Regions from separate parts of the Bacillus sp. N6 genome, predicted to be linked through region 1. Evidence: predicted binding sites of a transcription regulator. Region 1 holds the regulator's gene; the other holds the start of a gene.
What was found. The regulator Rex, encoded in region 1, represses fermentation and respiration genes when NADH is low (regulators of the CRP and FNR family bind a similar motif). The targets are predictions, from matches to a motif close to TTGTGAAATATTTCACAA.
Positions count from the first base shown of each region.

Region 1 (10,535 bases):
AATTTCTCTTCTGTGATTTCACCTAATACACGAATACCAAGACCAGGACCTGGGAATGGTTGACGCCATACGATTTCATCAGGAATTCCTAGTTCAGATCCTAATACACGTACTTCATCTTTAAATAACGTATTTAAAGGCTCAATTAATTTGAACTGCATGTCTTCTGGAAGTCCACCAACGTTATGGTGAGATTTAATTGTTTGTGCAGTTGCTGTACCACTTTCAACGATATCTGTGTAAAGTGTACCTTGTGCTAGGAAGTCCATACCTTGTAATTTAGATGCTTCATCATCAAATACGTAAATGAATTCGTTACCGATGATTTTACGTTTTTGTTCTGGATCTTCTACACCTTTTAACTTGTTCATGAAGCGTTCTTGTGCATCCACTTTAATAACGTTCATATGGAAGCCTTCGCTAAATGTTTTCATAACGCCTTCTGCTTCACCTTTACGAAGTAAACCGTGGTCAACGAAAATACATGTTAACTGATCGCCGATTGCTTTATGAATTAATACTGCTACAACAGAAGAGTCTACGCCGCCACTAAGTGCACATAGTACTTTTTTGTCTCCAACAGTTTCACGAATCTTTTCTAATTCTACTTCGATAAAGTTCTCCATGTTCCATCCTTCAGAACAACCACATACGCCGAATACGAAGTTTTTAATTAAATCGTTACCGTGCTCAGAGTGACGTACTTCTGGGTGGAATTGTACACCGTATAAGTTTTTCGCTTCATTGCTCATACCAGCAATTGGGCAAGACTCACTTGTTGCGTCTACTACGAATCCTTCAGGTAAACCAGTTACTAAGTCGCCATGGCTCATCCATACAACTTGCTCTTCTGGAAGGTTCGCATATAATTTTGATTCGTTCTCTACTTTAAGAACAGCTTTTCCGTACTCACGGTGGTTGGCACGCTCTACTTTACCACCGAAGTGTTGTGTCATAAGCTGCATACCGTAACAGATACCGAAGATCGGTAAACCTAGTTCGAAGATTTTTTCATCACAATGTAATGCACCTTCACCGTATACGCTATTTGGTCCACCAGAGAAAATAATCCCTTTTGGATTCATTGCTTTAATTTCTTCTGCAGTAATTGTATGTGGATGAAGTTCACTGTATACACCGAACTCACGAATTCGACGTGCTATTAACTGATTGTATTGACTTCCAAAATCTAAAACGATAATTGTATCGTGTTGCTTCTTCAAAATAATCACCCCAACGTTAGTTCTCGTATATAAATATTTTCACCAATTTGGCGAAAAGCATTACCAATATAATAAAAAAAGCCAGTCCTCCGCCTCTAGTCTCATAACAAAGAAAAGGCAGGGGTCTGGCTTTATAAAGAAAGATAGTCTCCGCTCTTTATAAATATAAGACACACTGCCTTCATAGTCAGGTTGTTTACGGTAACCCGGTAGAGACTCTCAAACCATATCATTGAGGATATATGAAGGATCGTTTTATATTATCTTCCTAGATTCTAACAATGAAGTATCAATATGGTCAAGAGAGAAAGCGACAAAATTCTACAGAAATTCATTTCCTTTTCTAAAAAACATAAAAAAACATCCATTTCTATATAGAAATGGATGTTTTTTAGGGCAAACGGAATTACATCATTCCGCCCATACCGCCCATGCCCATGCCGCCCATGTCAGGCATTGCTGGTGCATTTGGTTCTGGCTTGTCAGCTACTACAGCTTCAGTTGTTAAGAACATAGCTGCAACAGATGCTGCGTTTTGAAGTGCAGAACGAGTTACTTTAGCTGGATCTACGATACCAGACTCAAGCATGTTAACCCATTCGCCAGTAGCTGCGTTGAAACCAACGCCTACTTTTTCGCCTTTTAGACGCTCTACAACTACAGATCCTTCTAGACCAGCGTTGATTGCGATTTGACGAACTGGCTCTTCTAGTGCGCGAAGTACGATGTTGATACCTGTTGCTTCGTCGCCTTCAGCTACGATAGAAGCTACTTTCGTGTATACGTTCATAAGTGAAGTACCACCACCTGCAACGATACCTTCTTCTACTGCTGCACGAGTTGAGTTAAGTGCATCTTCAATGCGAAGTTTGCGCTCTTTTAACTCAGTTTCAGTTGCTGCACCGACTTTAATTACTGCTACGCCACCTGCAAGTTTCGCAAGACGCTCTTGTAATTTTTCACGATCGAATTCAGAAGTTGTTTCTTCTAATTGCGCACGAATTTGACCAATGCGAGCTGCGATTTGCTCTGTATTTCCAATACCTTCAACTACAGTTGTGTTTTCTTTTGTAACAACAACTTTACCAGCACGTCCTAAAGATTCAACTGTAGCAGATTTTAAGTCACGACCTAATTCTTCAGTGATTACTTCGCCACCAGTTAAGATTGCGATATCTTCTAGCATTGCTTTACGACGGTCACCAAATCCAGGAGCTTTAACAGCTACTACATTGAATGTACCACGAAGTTTGTTCACTACTAATGTAGCTAAAGCTTCGCCTTCTACATCTTCAGCAATGATAAGAAGTGGTTTACCTTGTTGTACCACTTGCTCTAATACTGGTAAGATTTCTTGAATGTTAGAAATCTTTTTGTCAGTAATTAAGATGTATGGGTTATCAAGAACTGCTTCCATTTTATCAGAATCAGTAATCATGTAAGGAGATGCATATCCACGATCAAATTGCATACCTTCTACTACGTCTAATTCTGTTGTAAATCCTTTAGACTCTTCTAAAGTAATAACGCCGTCGTTACCAACGCGCTCCATTGCTTCAGCGATTAATTGACCTACTTCTTCGTCAGCTGCAGAAATAGCAGCTACTTGTGCGATAGAAGATTTGCCTTCGATTGGTTTAGAAATCGTTTTTAATTCTTCAATTGCAGCAGTAACAGCTTTTTCGATACCTTTACGAAGACCCATTGGGTTAGCACCAGCTGTTACGTTTTTAAGACCTTCACGAATCATAGCTTGCGCTAATACAGTTGCAGTTGTTGTGCCATCACCAGCTACATCATTTGTTTTGCTAGCAACTTCTGCTACTAATTTTGCACCCATGTTTTCGAATGCATCTTCTAATTCGATTTCTTTTGCGATTGTTACACCATCATTTGTAATAAGTGGTGAACCAAATTTTTTCTCAAGTACAACGTTACGACCTTTTGGTCCAAGCGTTACTTTTACTGCGTTTGCAAGAGTGTCGACACCGCGAAGCATCGAACGACGTGCTTCTTCACTAAATTTAATATCTTTTGCCATAATAATTGACCCCCTTGGATTTTTTAAGATTTATATAATTAACCGATAACTGCTAAAATGTCACTTTCACGTAAAATCAAGTAGTCTGTACCTTCGTATTTCACTTCAGTACCTGCATATTTTGAGAAGATGATAAGATCACCTGCTGCTACCTCTAAAGCAACACGCTCACCATTTTCAAGCACTCGACCAGTACCTACTGCAACAACTTTACCCTCTTGTGGTTTTTCTTTTGCAGTATCTGGTAATACAATACCACTTGCTGTTTTTTCTTCTGCTTGAACAAGCTCAATTACAACGCGATCACCTAATGGCTTTAGCATGAACAATAACCTCCTCATTTTGTATGTAAATTTTATTTATTAGCACTCAAGTCATCCGAGTGCTAACACACTTATAATAATAAATAATCTCAATTTCTTTTGCAAGTAAAAAAATCATAATTTTTTCGCAAATTACTATATAAACTTTCTATATAGAATACTGCCTTTACTATATGAATCGTTGTTTCCCCTACTCGTATGTTACAATATGAAAGACACCCTAAGTTGTTTTCGCTAAACGTACAACTTTTTCCTGTCTCCTACTTTAATTTCAAATACGGATTTACAAAAAAATCATAATTCGAATGAAAGTTTATATCGTAGATAACATATTTACATGTTATCCTACCTCATCTCATACACTAGAGTTAGAAAGGATGGTTAAACTATTTGAAGAAACAATACTGGTGGATTATCGTTACATACATTTTAATGCAGTTATCTGGAATTGTTGGATTACCACTTCTCCTAAAAACAGGACTCTATGATAATAGAGGATTTACCATGGAGGAAAAAGGACAAATCATAACGGGACACTGGGCAATTATTAGCTTCTTTGTTGCATTATGTATCGTACTTTGGTTACTTAGAACAGACATTCGTGACAGGCATTTAGATGCAATGCGCTCTTCTGTTCCAGCTACTATTGGATGGATTTTCATCGGCTTCTTCTTGGCTTTCTTTTCACAAATAGTTGCCGGTATGATCGAGATGCAGCTGCTAGGAATTAAACAAGGTTCAGAAAATACAATGAAACTGATGGAAATTGCAAGAACGACACCTTGGTTCCTTATTGTCGTATCTATAATCGGACCTATCTTGGAAGAAATCGTATTTAGAAAAATTTTATTTGGTACACTTTATAAGAAGTTTAACTTCTTTATTGCAGCTATCATTAGTTCGCTTGTATTTGCAGCAATCCATTTTGATTTTACTCACTTATTGGTATACACTGCTATGGGGCTCGTATTCGCCTTCTTATATGTGAAGACGAAGCGTATTATCGTTCCGATTGCAGCTCATGTTGCGATGAATACATTAGTCGCTATTGGGCAAATTTTTATGAGCAATGAGCAAATTCAAGAAATGATTAAAGAAGCTGAAAAAATGCAAGGCTTTATCGGAGGATTTTTTGTATGAGAAACTCACCATTGTTCATGGCTGCACTATACTTCCTTCTTGGATGTATCTTTACACGCTTCGCCATTACGAACGTAACAGATACAATCTGGAATGTGTGGACAATACTATTTGCAGTTATGGCAACAATTGATTTTAATTTGGCACTTCGCCTTATATTAGTTAAATTCACAAAGAAGAAACAATAATAAAACGCAGAGGTCGCTTCCTCTGCGTTTTATTGTGGATAGTTTTTCAAAAAGTAAACTAATGTTTGTAACTCTACAGCTAAATCAATATGATGAATTCTAATATTCTCTGATACGTTTAATCGTGCTGGTGTGAAATTCAAAATACCATGCACGCTCGTTTCAGCTAATCTATCTGCTACAGCTTGTGCTACTGTAGCCGGTACTGTTAATATTGCCACTTGTATATCATTTGATAATCTCTCTTCTAATTCATCTAAATGGTATACAGGAATGCCCCCGATTTCTGTTCCAACTTTCTCTTCACTAACATCAAATGCCATTTCAATTTTTGTATTATTGTTTTTCGTGAAATTATAATGTAAGAAAGCGGTCCCTAAATTACCTACTCCAATAAGTGCTACACGCGTTATATCATCTTGATCAAGTGTTTCGCGGAAAAATGATAATAAATAATTTACGTTATATCCATATCCCTTTTTCCCTAACGCTCCAAAATACGAAAAATCTCTTCGTATTGTTGCGGAATCTACTTTTACCGCTTCACTCAATTCGGCCGATGAAACACGCTGCTTACCAGAAAGAGATAAGTTTTGGATAAATCGATAGTATAGAGGCAATCTTTTAGCAGTGGCTTGTGGAATCTTTTGCTGATCCATATAACCTCTCCTCTCTTCCTATCTTTATTCATATACTTTAATCAAATACAGAAGTTTAGCACTCATTAAATTCCTTGTATAATAAAGAGAAGAAGTATTCTCTCTTATTTTAAACTATACACTATTTTTAGTATGATTGAGAAATATAAACATGGCAAAGTTAAGAAATTATTTGAGGTGAAAACATTGATTTTATTACAAGTAAATGGACTTTCGAAATTATACGGTGCAGAAACAATTCTTGCAAACATAAAATTGGAAGTACAAACAAAAGATCGTATCGCATTAGTTGGAAGGAATGGAGCTGGAAAATCTACATTATTAAAAATTATCGCTGGTGAGTTATCACATGATGGTGGCGAAATTATAAAACCGAAAGATGTCTCAATCGGGTATTTAGCTCAAAATACCGGCCTAGAAACGTCTTTAACAATTTGGGATGAAATGCTAACCGTCTTTACCCACTTACAGCAAATGGAGACAAAACTTCGAAGGCTTGAGCAAGAAATGGGAAAAGAAGAAAACTTTTCAAACGAAGCTATATATGAAAGATTGTTAGCTGATTATGACCAATTGCAACTCAATTATAAAGATCAAGGTGGATATCAATATGAAGCGGACATTCGCTCCATTTTAAGCGGCCTTGGCTTCCCAGTTGAAACGCACCAGACGACGATTTCTACTTTAAGCGGTGGGCAAAAAACAAGATTAGCTCTTGGGAAATTATTATTAACAAAACCAGACTTACTTATTTTGGACGAGCCTACAAACCATTTAGACATCGAAACATTAACATGGCTTGAGCAATATTTACAAGGTTATCCTGGCGCAATATTAATCGTTTCACATGACCGTTATTTCTTAGACAAACTCGTTACACAAGTATATGAAATTTCGAATAAAGAAAGCAGACGATTTGTTGGTAACTACAGTAAATATTTAGACTTAAAATCAGCATTATATGAGCAAGAAATGAAACGTTACGAAAAACAACAAGATGAAATCGCAAAACTTGAGGACTTCGTTCAAAAGAATATAGCTCGCGCCTCTACAACGAAACGTGCTCAAAGTCGCCGTAAACAACTAGACAGAATGGAATTATTAACGAGACCATTAGGTGATTCTAAGTCAGCATCATTCCACTTCGATATTGAAAAGCAAAGTGGAAATGATGTTTTACAAGTAAAGGATGCAACCATTGGCTATGATGAGGACCCTATAATTGAAAACGTAACTATGCGCTTAACTCGCGGAGATAGTGTTGCTTTAGTTGGTCCAAACGGAATTGGGAAATCCACATTATTAAAATCTATTGTGAATAAGTTACCACTATTAAATGGCGATGTTTCTTTCGGATCAAATGTATCTGTTGGTTATTATGATCAAGAACAAGCAAACTTAACATCTTCTAAACGGGTTTTAAATGAACTATGGGATGAATATCCACTGCAACCTGAAAAAGAAATCCGTACTATACTCGGGAACTTTTTATTTACAGGAGATGATGTACTGAAACCAGTATCTTCCCTTAGTGGTGGACAAAAAGCTCGATTAGCTCTTGCGAAACTTATGATGCAAAAGTCAAATTTATTAATTCTGGATGAGCCTACGAACCACCTTGATTTAAATAGTAAAGAGATTTTAGAGAATGCTTTAATTGATTATCCAGGGACTCTTCTATTTGTCTCACATGACCGCTACTTTATTAACCGTGTAACAACGACTGTGGTTGAGTTATCAACAGAAGGTGCACAGGAATATTTAGGGGATTACGATTACTATGTGGAGAAGAAAAATGAAATGATTGAACGCGCAGCATTTGAACAACAAGAACAGCAAGAAAATCAGGCACCTGTTCAAAAAACTGTAGCTCAAGAAAAATTAAATTATCTCGAAGAAAAAGAGCGTAAACAATTAGAACGTCAACGCACTCGAAAAATTGAAGAACTAGAACAAAACATCGTAAACTTAGAAGAAGAAATTGCTACGTTAGAAGATCAACTTTGCTTACCAGAAATATATGCAGATTATGAAAAAGCGAGTGAAATTACAACTAAAAAACAAACGCTACAAGAACAACTTGAAACGTGTATGGCAGAGTGGGAAGAGCTACATGTATAAGAGTATTTAAATAAGGAAGATGTCTCATCAGTCATGATTTTTGACTATGTGACATCTTTTTTCTTTAAGTACATAAATAATTTTTTGAATATATCAATGGTAACTCGGAATATATCAACCATTTTTCAAATACATCTATCGTAACCCTATATATAAACGATTCGACACGAAATATCGATTTACCGACAAGGATTGACAACATCAGCACCCTCAATAATAGAAGGATATTTCAAAATGTTTTTCAGGGATATCTTCTTACATTTTATTTCCCAAAAAACAATATATTCAAAGGTCAGACTTCATCTAGTTTATCCACAAACTTATACACATATCCACCTTTATAAAATAGCTATCAAAACAACTTTTCCACATTACCCACAACTAACAAAAAAGATATCAACACTTTATATACACAACAAAACCCACATTATCAACAGATAATATGGGTTTTATCCACAAGCTGTGGTTAATTATGTGCATAACTATGCTTCAATATCTAATCCTGGATTCGCATTTAAGGCTAATGTTGCACGCTTGCCTTGTTCATACGCAATTGTCCCTGCCGCTGCAATCATTGCTGCATTATCTGTGCATAAAGATAGCGGTGGAATAATTAGTTCAATGTTTTCTTTTTGTGCAAATTCTTCTTCTAATCGCGCACGAAGTCCTTTATTAGCAGCTACTCCACCAGCAAGAAGTAATTGCTTTACATTATAAGCCTCTGCTGCACGAGCTGCTTTCGTTACAAGTACATCTATTACACTTTCTTGGAAACTTGCCGCTAAATCTTCTGGTTTAATTTCTATACCACGTTGTTTCGCGTTATGCACAGTGTTGATAACTGCTGATTTCAATCCACTAAAGCTAAAATCATATGAATTCGGTTCTAGCCATGCACGAGGCAAATCAATTGTTGGTTCTCCTTCATGTGCAAGACGATCAATATGAGGACCACCTGGATATGGCATAGATAACGTACGAGCTACTTTATCATATGCTTCTCCAGCTGCATCATCTCGCGTTTCACCAATTACTTCAAATGAACCATGTTCTTTCATATAAACAAGTTCTGTATGCCCACCAGATACAACAAGTGATAATAGCGGGAATTGAACCTCTTTTACTAAACGGTTCGCATAAATATGACCAGCAATATGATGAACACCGACTAGCGGAATATCATGTGCAAAAGCTACTGCCTTCGCTGCATTTACCCCAATTAGAAGTGCTCCTACTAAACCAGGCCCTTCTGTTACAGCAATTGCATCAATATCATCAAATGTGATGTTTGCTTCTTTTAAAGCTTCTTCTAACACAACTGTAATTTCTTCTACATGATGACGGGATGCAATCTCTGGTACAACCCCGCCAAAACGTTTATGACTTTCGATTTGTGATGCAACGACATTCGCAATAATTTCCGTTCCATTTTTAACAACCGCTACCGCTGTTTCATCACAGCTTGTTTCAATCCCAAGTATAATCGTATTTTTTTCCATTATATATTCACCCACATTACAAGACCATCTTCCTGATTGTCTGCATAGTATCGTTTACGAATTCCACCATTTTGAAATCCATATTTTTTGTACAACTGCTTTGCTACTTCATTTGATACACGTACTTCAAGCGTCATTGTTTTTACCCCTAGTTCTTTCGCTTCTGAAATAACTGCTTTCAATAAGGCATCTCCTAATTTTTGACCTCGGTATTCTGGCAAAATAGCTATATTTGTTATATGTGATTCATCAATAATTATCCACAATCCACAATATCCGATTACACGACCATCTTTTTCTAACACAATATAATGTGCATGTTCATTCATCGTTAATTCACGGTGAAAGGCATCTGCAGTCCAAGGAGTTGAAAAAGACACTTCTTCAATAGCTACAATTTGAGCAATATCATCAAGTTCCATCTTTCTAAATATCATATCCATCTTCTGCAAGGCCCCTACTTGTTTTGACTTTCTAACCACTTTGTTTCAGCTTCAGCTAAACGAAGATAGCTCGGAACAAACGTATGCACATCTTGTTCTTCTTTTTGTAACCCTAAGAATGCTAGCTCACTTGGTCTTGGATTATTTTTAGTAAAAGGAGCGAATACAGCTTGATCACCTAAATGTTCTATAATTATTTCTTTATGCAATTTAACATCATTACCGATAAATAAAACAGGCTGTCCTTTATCTTTTAACATTTGCAACCAGTCCACAATAAGAATAATTCGGTCTTCTTCTATTGAAGTTAACTGCTCTCCTTCATATGTATATAATCCAGTATAGATTTGCCCACGTCTTCCATCAAATAAAGGACAAATTAATCCATTAAAGTTAGCACCGTTTGCAGCTACTACCTCTAAACTTGATACACCTACAATTGGTATTTGAAGTGACCAAGCTAATGTTTTTGCCGCTGTCACGCCTATGCGAACACCTGTATATGATCCAGGTCCAGCAGCTACTACGATTTTAGTTAATTCCTTCGGTTTTACACCACATTCTTTTAACAGTTGCTCTACAGCTGGCATAAGACGTACAGAATGGTTTTTCGTCAAATTTGTAATAATTTCCCCAATCACGTTTCCTTCCTCAATAAGGGATACACCCATTACGTAATTTGAAGTATCAATTGCTAGTACTTTCATCTTGTAATAGCTCCTCACATAATCTAATATAGCGATCTCCAATTGGCTCGAGTATAATTTTTCTTGTGTCATCTCCCGCATGGAATAAACTAATTTGTAACTTTTCATTCGGTAAATATGCTTCTATTAAATGAGCCCATTCCACTACCGTAATTCCTTCACCGTAGAAATACTCATCAAAGCCTAAGTCC
Region 1 covers NZ_CM127843.1:249,510-260,044, reverse strand. Annotated here, with positions in the region: gene guaA (glutamine-hydrolyzing GMP synthase) at 1-1,223, opposite strand, end outside; purine riboswitch at 1,388-1,489, opposite strand; gene groL (chaperonin GroEL) at 1,630-3,264, opposite strand; gene groES (co-chaperone GroES) at 3,303-3,587, opposite strand; gene ACUXVC_RS01500 (CPBP family intramembrane glutamic endopeptidase) at 3,978-4,727, shown strand; gene ACUXVC_RS01495 (YdiK family protein) at 4,724-4,915, shown strand; gene ACUXVC_RS01490 (redox-sensing transcriptional repressor Rex) at 4,945-5,574, opposite strand; gene ACUXVC_RS01485 (ABC-F family ATP-binding cassette domain-containing protein) at 5,761-7,695, shown strand; gene tsaD (tRNA (adenosine(37)-N6)-threonylcarbamoyltransferase complex transferase subunit TsaD) at 8,178-9,194, opposite strand; gene rimI (ribosomal protein S18-alanine N-acetyltransferase) at 9,194-9,637, opposite strand; gene tsaB (tRNA (adenosine(37)-N6)-threonylcarbamoyltransferase complex dimerization subunit type 1 TsaB) at 9,652-10,344, opposite strand; gene tsaE (tRNA (adenosine(37)-N6)-threonylcarbamoyltransferase complex ATPase subunit type 1 TsaE) at 10,325-10,535, opposite strand, start outside.

Region 2 (10,535 bases), 1.0 Mb from region 1:
CTTGTTTCACTTTTGTCACATCACGCTTTAATGTAGGAGCTTGTCCTAAAGAATCTACTTTCTCCTCTAGAAACTCCTCAATGTTATCTACTTTATTTTCTAAGTTAATAACAAGCGTAGCTACTCTTGCGATATCCTCTTTCGTCGGCACATTTACTTGTTCTAAATAGTTTTTTGTCGTATCATTTAATGCTTTTTGATAAAACAAATTCAAATCTAGAACGCTGCCCATCCAAGCAGAATATTCTTCTGTTTTAATTGTTTCATTGAGCGCTTTTCCCCAAAATGTTTCGGTTTGTTCATAAGCATTTTTCCATGCTTGTAGTGGATCGAATTTTTGATCAATCACTTTACCTACACTCCCTTTTTCGTTTTTGAAACAATTCAACCTATTCACTATTTTCTAATATTCTGAATAAAACTTCAAGTCTATATTTTATTTTTTTCTATTTTCTAACAAATGTGTTGACTTTAAAAACAGATAGGTGTAAATTGCACTTATAAGCAAAAAATTCCATCTAACTGATTCATGAGGTGATGCACAATCATGCTACAAAATGAACCAGAACAACGCGAAAGTTTGGAGAACAACCAAGCGAAACAACCAAACTCCATGCCAAAAAACTTCTTAGTTCCCTTCTTACTTCTCTGTCTAAAAGACTGGAGTCTTCATGGTTACAAACTTATTCAAATGCTAATGGATATCGGCTTTTCTTCTGTTGACCAAGGTAATGTTTATAGAACACTACGCAAATTAGAAAAAGAAAACCTTATTTCTTCTACTTGGGATACAAGCGATGGAGGGCCGGCAAAAAGAATTTATTCTTTAACTGAATATGGAGAGCAATATTTAACAACATGTGCGACTTCTTTTGAACATTATCAAAATATGTTGCGGACGTTTTTCACGTTATACACCAATGCATTCTTTCCATTTTCTACTTCTCCAGAAAAGGATGAAAAGGATTCTTCATCTTCACCTGGTGGTACAGCAGAGTAATCTGCGTTCACAATATGCAAAAAAACATTTGGGGGTCAAACAATGGAAACTAAACCATACGAATTAGTCGATGCATTTTGGAAAAACTGGTCTCAATCACTTTCCCTTTTTTCTTCAGCTGGGAAACAATTAGAGCAACTTACTTTAGAAACATTAAAACAACAACAAGACGCTTTGCATAAATTAACATCAGGAGTAGATGAACTAGAAAAAGAACTACAACAATTCACTGCTCAGTTCAATAACCAATATACAGATTACGTGAAACAATTAACTGGTAACTCCTTAAATGATCAAATTAACGAGTGGCAAGACAAGTGGAAAGAACTTTCTGCTCATATGCAGCAACTTACTGTTTCTCCTACAAAAACATCTTTGTCAATTCTTACACAAACAAGCGGTCAATTTGAAGAAACAACAAAACAATTTATTGAGCAACAACAATTACAACGTGAAGAGGCTCAAAAACAGTTAGAGGGTTTTTTGGAAGAGTTCAAGTCAAAACAGTTGGAACTCGCAAAAAAGTTCGAGGAAAACTCAAAAAATCTATTTACTTCCATCAAATAAGAAAAATGTGGGAGCTAACTGCAGCACAAACAAAACTCTTTCTTCCTCCTACTACATCAAGATGGCTAACATTTTTCGATATGGAAAAGAAGGAGGACAAAATGAATCCATTTCAAGAAGCACAAACTGTTCCGGAGCTTCGTTATGATGAGATTCAAGTCGGTGATCAAGCATCCCTTACAAAAACAATTACAGATGAAGATGTTATCAATTTTGCAAAATTGACTGGAGATGTGAATCCTATTCACATTTTAGATTCTTTTGCAAAAACGACAATGTTTAAAGAACGTATTGCTCACGGTATGCTCGTTTCGAGTTTTATTTCTACCATCCTTGGAACGAAACTCCCAGGCAAAAATACGATTTATTTATCCCAAAATGTTTCATTCCGTGCCCCTGTCAAAATCGGTGATACACTTCGCGTTGTGGCAGAGGTTATTAAGAAGCGTGACGATAAAAAAATCATCACGTTGCAAACAAACATATATAATCAATCGGATGATATTGTCGTGGAAGGTACAGCGACAATACTGAAAAAAGAGTAGCAAATTTGCTACTCTTTTTTTCTATCCAAGAACTTCTAATCGCACCGATTACTTCCGCGTATGAGTATGTCATTTCCACATAAAATAACGTTACCAGTTTAGATAAGAACTTAGCTGAACTGGACTACTCATAAGGATGTGTATCAACATGGTAAAAACAAACAAATTATTAGTTCCAGGTGCAGAACAAGCGCTTGAACAATTTAAATATGAAATTGCACAAGAATTTGGTGTAAGCTTAGGTTCTAATACAGCATCTCGTTCTAACGGTTCAGTTGGCGGTGAAGTAACAAAACGTCTTGTTGCTTTAGCTCAACAACAATTACGTGGATAATAATATAACATATGGCTTAGAGGCAGATATTATCTGCCTCTTTCTATTTTCAACATACATAATAGTGCTTTTTCACATACTAATCAAAGCAAAACGAAAGGAGCAATATGTGACATGAAACGGATTAATATTAGCATGAGCCCTCCCCGCGTTCTTACTTTATCTTTTATTGTATTATCAGTTGTCGGCACATGCTTATTAAAACTGCCAATTGCTACGACAACGTCCATTTCATGGCTCGATGCCTTATTTACAACCGTTTCCGCTTGTACTGTTACTGGACTTGGTGTTGTGGATACTGGAAAAGTGTTTACTTTATTTGGACAATGTGTCATTTTAACGCTTATACAAGTTGGCGGGCTTGGCATTATGAGCTTTGCGGTCTTAATTGCTATTATGCTCGGAAGAAAAATCGGTCTTCAAAACCGTATTTTATTACAACAAGCATTAAATCAAACGAATATCGGCGGCGTTATCCGTCTTGCCAAAGCATTATTTTTATTCTCTTTTACAGTCGAATGTATCGCTACTTTAATTCTTTCTTTTGAATGGGTACCCAAATATGGGGTTGCCAAAGGGATCTATTATAGTTTTTTCCATTCAATCTCAGCCTTTAACAATGCTGGTTTTTCTGTGTGGAACGATAATTTAATGTCCCATTCTCATAGCATTCTTGTCAATTTCGTCATTTCCTCTCTCATCATTTTAGGTGGAATTGGTTTTACAGTAATTGTAGACATAAAAAGAAAGAAAAACTTTAAAAACCTTACACTACATTCAAAACTTATGCTCACTTCTACTCTAATCGTCAACATTATTTCTACCCTTTTTATTTTTATATTCGAGTTCCATAACTCCCTTTCTATGAGAGGTTTTACCCCATTTGAAGAAGGAATGGCCTCTTATTTTCAAGCAATTTCAACACGAACTGCCGGGTTTAATACTGTTGATATTTCTACATTGTCAAAACCTTCCCTCCTATTAATGATGCTCCTTATGTTTATTGGTGCTGGTAGTGCTTCAACGGGTGGTGGGATTAAGTTAACAACATTTTTAATCATATTTTTTGGCGTATTTAAATTTTTACAAGAACAAGAGGATATTGTCGTATTTAAAAAATCCATTAAAGATACTCTCATTGTCAAATCATTAACCATTACTATTATTTCCATTTCATTTATCTTTTTTGCTATTTTAATTTTGAGTATTACTGAGCGAGTTCCTCTATTGATGAGTGCTTTCGAAGTATTTTCAGCATTCGGCACTGTTGGCCTCAGTATGAACTTAACACCCCACTTAACTATAATCGGAAAAGCTATTATTATCTTTATGATGTTTTTTGGGAAAATGGGTCCTTTAACATTGGCTTTTTCATTTGCTCGTAAAAAGAACCGGAAAATAAAATATCCTAATGAAGATATTTTAACAGGTTGACAACCGTATCAATTATCCATATAATGAGAATACAATAACATATCTCCAAAGGGGAGTAGCGTCCAAGAATATTTCTTGGAAACAAAGTCGTCATTACGTAGAACTTAGTTCTTCCGGCTTTGTTGGCATTTTTATTACATATGTCTAGCAAGACCTTTGCCTATTAACGGCAGAGGTCTTTTTTGTATTCATTTCCAAATTCTTCCAAAGTTAATAGGCAGGAGTATGGGGAAACTAAATAGTGGGGAAATTCTTCACTTATTTAGAACTTATAGAGATGAGAGGAGAATGTACATGGATGTATCATTATTATTGGAGTATGGTTGGGTATTACTCATCCTAATTGCACTTGAAGGGATTTTAGCGGCTGATAACGCTCTTGTTCTTGCAATTATGGTAAAACATTTACCAGAAGAAAAACGAAAGAAAGCACTATTTTACGGATTAGCGGGGGCATTTGTTTTCCGATTTGGATCGTTATTTATGATTTCGTTCTTAGTCGATGTATGGCAAGTGCAAGCAATCGGTGCCATCTACCTTATGTTTATCGCTGGTAATCACTTATTTAAAACATATGTGAAAAAGAATACAGATGAAGAAACAGAAGAAAAAGAAGCAAAGAAAAAACAAGAGAACTTCTGGTGGACTGTATTTAAAGTTGAAATTGCTGATATCGCCTTCGCAGTTGATTCAATTTTAGCTGCGGTTGCACTAGCAATGACTTTACCAAAAACAGGATTAGGTACAATTGGTAGTCTAGATACTGGGCAATTCGTTGTTATCTTTGTAGGTGGACTTATCGGATTAATCATTATGCGATTTGCAGCAACTGCATTCGTACAAATCTTAAAACGTAAACCAGGACTTGAAACTGCAGCATTCTTAATTGTAGGTTGGGTTGGTGTGAAGCTAGCAGTTTATACATTAGCACACCCTGCATTAAATGTAATTCCACATTCATTCCCAGAATCCACTCCGTGGAAGCTTACATTCTGGATTGTATTAGTCGGAATCGCAGTTGGTGGTTGGTTCTTCTCAAAAGAAGTAGAAGTAAAAGTAGAAAAGAATTTAGACGAAAAAGCGCTGTAATTACAGCGCTTTTTCTTTTTCCTTTCTTCCTCTCAATGTCCAGAAAAAATTCCATTATACTACCTTTTGTAAACGTTTTCTTAACGTATGTATGTCCTTTTTGTGAAACATTGCACAAACTTATTGAAAGTGAGAACAATTCCATGTACTTTATTCATATAAGGAGTATTTATAGAAGATTTACTAAAGGAGCGTATTACTCATGCTAGAACAAGGACTAGATTATGTTGTCAAACTGGCTAAAAGCAAAAAGAAAATGCTAGATACAAACCCAATGCAATATTTCATTCGTGCTGCACTTGCGGGTATTTATATCGGTTTTATTATTGTACTATGTTTTAAATTAGGTAACTTTTTTCACATTGCAGATTCACCAGCAACTTATTTAGCTACTTCTATGTTTTTCGGGATTGCTCTCGTACTTATTATATATGGCGGTGCTGAATTGTTTACTGGAAACACAATGTACTTTACTGTAGCAACTTTAAGAAAAGAAACAACGATTTCTGATACACTTCGTAACTGGGTTGCTTGTTATGCAGGTAACTTAGCCGGCGCGTTATTCTTTGCCTTACTATTTTACGCAACTGGAATTTTTGAAGCAATTGATCACGGTCACTTAATGAATAAAGTCGTTGAAGGAAAGATGAACACACCTACAATGCAGTTATTCTTTAAAGCCATTTTATGTAACTGGCTCGTATGTCTTGCTTGCTTCTTACCATCTCAGGTTAAAGGCGACACGGCAAAAATAATGGTCATGATGCTACTTGTTTTCACATTCTTCTTATCTGGTTACGAACATAGTATTGCAAACTTGTCACTCTTTGCTTTATCTTTAGTTTCACCACATCCTGAGACAATTTCTTTTTCAGGTGCTATTCATAACTTAATTCCTGTTACAATCGGTAACATTATTGGCGGATCAGTATTTGTCGGTATGGTATACCACTACTTAACAAAAAAAACACCTGAAATTCAACAGGAAGAAACTGAAATCGCAGCAGCTCAACAAGAAGAGATTATTCCTTTACAAGCACATATGAAACATTAAAAACTCCAAAGTTTTACTTTGGAGTTTTTAGCTTCCCACGTATTTAACAACAAGGTGAGGATTAATTTCTCCTTCTTCCTTTCCCTTATCCATTCTCTGTTTCATCTTGTGCATACCGATGACATCATTCGTATGAAGGTGAATTTCATTTACATATAACCCCTCTGTACAAAAAGCTTCTACAAAATCCAGTCCATTTTTTGCTCCCCACCCCATATTAAAATCAAGGGAAAGAATATTCACATCATAATCCCGAACCATTTGCAAAGCACATTCTACTGTAGTTGCGGGCACATACCCGAACGGGCAACTTCTTTGATCATCCATATATACGTTCATTTTCTATTCCCTCTCTAATTTGAATATGCGGCCAATACATAACATATTGCCCCAAGACTAATAAAAGGACCAAATGGAATTGGTTTTCGTACTTCTATACGTTTTAATACGATACCCACCCCAAAGAAACAAAGACTGAAACAAGATGCTAAAAATAAAATGATAAAAACGCCTTTCACTCCTACTATAAACCCAAGTAACGAAAGTAGTTTTATATCACCTCCGCCAAGCCCTTCTGGATATATCTTTTGCATGCAATATAACAAAATGAATATAACACCACTACCAACTATACTATCTGTCCAAGTAACTAATTGTACAAAAACACTTTCAAGAATGAGTAACACGGCAAACGAAATTAAAATACAATCAGGAATTAACATATATAAGTAATCTGTAACTGAAATAATAAGAAGTAGCGAAAAAAGGGATAAAATGATAATAAGCTCTCGTTCTATTCCAATCATATACACGGTAAGAAGAAATATACTTCCTGTTATACATTCAAATGCTACATACATAATTGGAATTTTCCTCTTACAATTCGTACAACAGCCTCTTTGTATATAAAATGAAATGATGGGGATTAGTTCTTTTGGCCTTAGCACATATTTGCAATAATAACAATGTGAACGCGGGGTAATAATAGACGCACCTAATGGAACCCTCATCGCAACTAGCATAAAAAAAGAACCAAACACCATCCCTGCTAACAGTGCATATAAATAAGTGAACATCCCTTCCTCTCCTTTCCCAAAAAACATAGCAAAAAAAGGAGAGAACTTCTACTTCATATTATCCTTTATTCTACTAAAAAGCAGGCCATTTTCTGGCCTGCTTTCCCCTCTTTTATACGATGAAATATACTGCTTTTAATGGTCCATGTACTCCGACAACAAGATTCATCTCAATGTCAGCCGAGTTACTTGGCCCTGTAATAAAGTTAATACAAGATGCCGCTGTCTCCCCATTTTCTACGCGTAAGTTCATATCCTGAACTGCTTGTGTAATACGAGGCACAAGTGTTTCACGTGGAATAATAGCAAAATATACAGTCGGTAAAAAGTGTAAAGAACGTCCTTGCCCTTTATGACTTTGTACAACAATTGTACCAGATTCAGCTAATGTATAATCACTAAATGCAATACCAATATTCGCTTTTTCAGCTAAACGCATATTTTCGTCTTTTCTCTCTGGATCCCATACGTTTACTTCAACGTCTCGCTTTGGAAGTTCTTCTTTAAATAAAGATGTTAAACCATATGCATCAAAACGCTCATCTGCTGATAATAAAATAGGTCCACCGCCGTTTTCCATGATTACTTTTTGAAGGTCTTCACCTAATCGGTCATTTGTCGTTTCTACTACAGTTGTATGAATGTTTGTACATTGCTTTTTAAACACTTCTAGTAATTCTTCTTGTGAACAATCTTTTAACGTTTCTATATTCACATTACTTTTCCATACTGGTCGCTCTACACCTTCTGTTTTACGCGCGCGCCCAAGTTCTTTTGCAATGTTATCTAGAAAGGCATCACGGTTTTGAATTAATCCTGTCATTATTTATCCCCGCCTTTCTTATGATCTTTATACCAATCACGGAATCGCTCTTTACTTGGAGCTGGGAATTCCCGAATATCCGTCCAGTTTTTAAGTGGTCCAACACCTTTTGATACACGATTACCAGATGTAAATGGACTCATTGCCGCTGGTGCCATTTTTGATCCCATTTTATATAAAGCAGCTGAAGAAGCACCCATACTAAACATTTTCATCGCTAGTTTTTCTGCAAGTGGTGCACGACCTTCTTGCTCAACAATAACTTGACGATGTTTTAATAATAAATCATGCAATGGAATTTTTACTGGACAAGCTTCTGTACATGCTCCGCATAAACTAGATGCATAAGGAAGCTCTTTGTAATCATCATATCCACCTAGAAGCGGTGTTAATACCGCGCCGATTGGTCCTGAGTAAATCGATCCATATGAATGTCCACCAACGTGACGATATACAGGACATACATTAACACAAGCAGCGCAACGAATACATTGTAATACTGAACGGAATTCAGATCCCAGAATTTGAGAGCGACCATTATCAACAACAACTAAATGGAATTCTTCAGGTCCATCAACTTCCTCTTCTTGAATTGGTCCTGCTACTGTTACATAACTTGTTAATTTTTGACCTACTGCACTACGACATAGTAAACCAACTAAAACATCTAATTCTTCCATTGTCGGAACCATACGTTCCATACCCATTACCGCAATTTGTGTTTTCGGAATTGACATAACAAGATCTGCATTACCTTCATTCGTTACTAAACAAAGAGAGCCAGTATTTGCAACAGCAAAATTACAACCAGTTACACCAATTTCTGCATCCATAAATTTCTCACGAAGTTGTTTACGAACAAACTTTGTCATTTCATACGGGTCATCAGAATTTTCATAGCCTAGCTTTTCTTTAAATACATCGCGAATTTGCGTTCTATTTTTATGAAGTGCAGGTGCAATAATATGTGAAGGTGGATCGTTATCTACTTGCAAGATATACTCTCCTAAGTCACTCTCTAACACTTCACAGCCAATCTCTTCAAGCGCATGATTCATACTGATTTCTTCTGTTACCATCGACTTTGATTTTACTACTTTTTTCGCTTGTTTCTTTTTGGCAACGTCTTGAATATACTTTGCTGCTTCCTCTTTCGTCTTCGCAAAGTACACGTGTCCGCCTCTTTTTGATACATTTTCACTTAACTGCATTAAATAATAATCAAGATTTTCTAACGTATGTTGACGAATTTGTTCACCTAGTTCTCGCCACTCTTCCCAGTTTCCTAATTCATCTGCGGCTTTTAAGCGATTCGTATATAAACGCGTTTGTGCAGAAGAAACTGCTCCGCGCATAAACGAATCTTGAATTCCATCACCAACGCGATCATTAAATTTTTTCTCACTGATTTTCATAGACATAGCTTATGTTCCCCCTTCATGAGCGACTATTCAGTACCTCAGCAATATGCATTACTTTTACTTCTTTTCCTAAACGCTCAATACGTCCGCCAATGTTTAACAAACACCCACAATCTGCACCGATTAAATAATCTGCACCTGTTTCCATTACACTATCTACTTTTTCGTCTACCATTTGCTCAGAAATTGGAGTCATCTTAACTGAAAACGTTCCCCCAAACCCGCAACAATTTTGCACGTTTGGTAAATCTCTCACAGTTAATCCTTTTACATTTGATAATAAAATTCCTGGTGCTTCTTTTATTCCGAGCATACGTGTCATATGACATGATTTATGAATAGTAGCTATCCCTGGTAAACTTGCACCAACATCTGTAACTTTTAAAACATCTACAATAAACTGTGTAAATTCATAGGTTTTATCAGCAACTTTTTGTGCACGTTTAGCCCACTTTGGATCATCTTTGAAAACATGCGGATACTCATGAAACATTGTCGCACACGAACCAGATGGCGTAACGATATATTCTGCATCTTCGAAAGTTTCAATCATATGTTTCATCGCCTCTTTTGCTGCTTCTACATGGCCACTATTATAAGCAGGCTGGCCACAACAAACTTGTGCTTCTGGAAATTCAATTTCACAACCTAAACGCTCCAACACTTCAACTGTTGCTTTGCCGACATTTGTTTCGAACATATCGACTAAACAAGTAACAAATAAAGTAACTTTCATAACTATTACTCCCCCTTTTTACAACTTCGCCAACAAACATATGGTCATCAGATGACTGAGTAGAGAAGAAATAGGCTCAACCATGGCCTATCCTCTCCCTCTTCTAAAGAAAACGCTTACTTAATCTTTCTCTATTTTATCAGAAAATTAAATTTTTAAAAGATTAAATTACGAATTTATATCGTTTTTACCTGTGACAATATGTTCTACATTTGTTAAATGATCTAGCATTGCTTGCTGCGCTAATTCTACATCTTGTTTTAACACCGCATCATATATAACTTGATGCTCTTCTATAAGTCGTTCTGATGTCGTTTGTTCACCATATAAAATAATGCGTCTTGATTCACCAATCGTTTCAGCAATCATCTCTGAAACATGATTCATGAGTTCAAGCAAAATGTTATTATGCGAAGACTCTGCAATTCCCATATGGAATTGAAAATCGGCTTTTTC
Region 2 covers NZ_CM127843.1:1,282,933-1,293,467, reverse strand. Annotated here, with positions in the region: gene phaR (polyhydroxyalkanoic acid synthase subunit PhaR) at 1-349, opposite strand, end outside; gene phaQ (poly-beta-hydroxybutyrate-responsive repressor) at 548-1,000, shown strand; gene phaP (polyhydroxyalkanoic acid inclusion protein PhaP) at 1,043-1,567, shown strand; gene ACUXVC_RS06685 (MaoC family dehydratase) at 1,669-2,112, shown strand; gene ACUXVC_RS06680 (alpha/beta-type small acid-soluble spore protein) at 2,261-2,446, shown strand; gene ACUXVC_RS06675 (TrkH family potassium uptake protein) at 2,561-3,880, shown strand; yybP-ykoY riboswitch at 3,919-4,084, shown strand; gene ACUXVC_RS06670 (TerC family protein) at 4,175-4,969, shown strand; gene ACUXVC_RS06665 (formate/nitrite transporter family protein) at 5,172-6,023, shown strand; gene ACUXVC_RS06660 (cyclic-phosphate processing receiver domain-containing protein) at 6,051-6,362, opposite strand; gene ACUXVC_RS06655 (prepilin peptidase) at 6,377-7,099, opposite strand; gene ACUXVC_RS06650 (LutC/YkgG family protein) at 7,212-7,922, opposite strand; gene ACUXVC_RS06645 (LutB/LldF family L-lactate oxidation iron-sulfur protein) at 7,922-9,343, opposite strand; gene ACUXVC_RS06640 ((Fe-S)-binding protein) at 9,360-10,079, opposite strand; gene ACUXVC_RS06635 (FadR/GntR family transcriptional regulator) at 10,248-10,535, opposite strand, start outside.
Region 2: the regulator Rex is predicted to act here: its motif matches at 5,070-5,087, upstream of ACUXVC_RS06665 (formate/nitrite transporter family protein).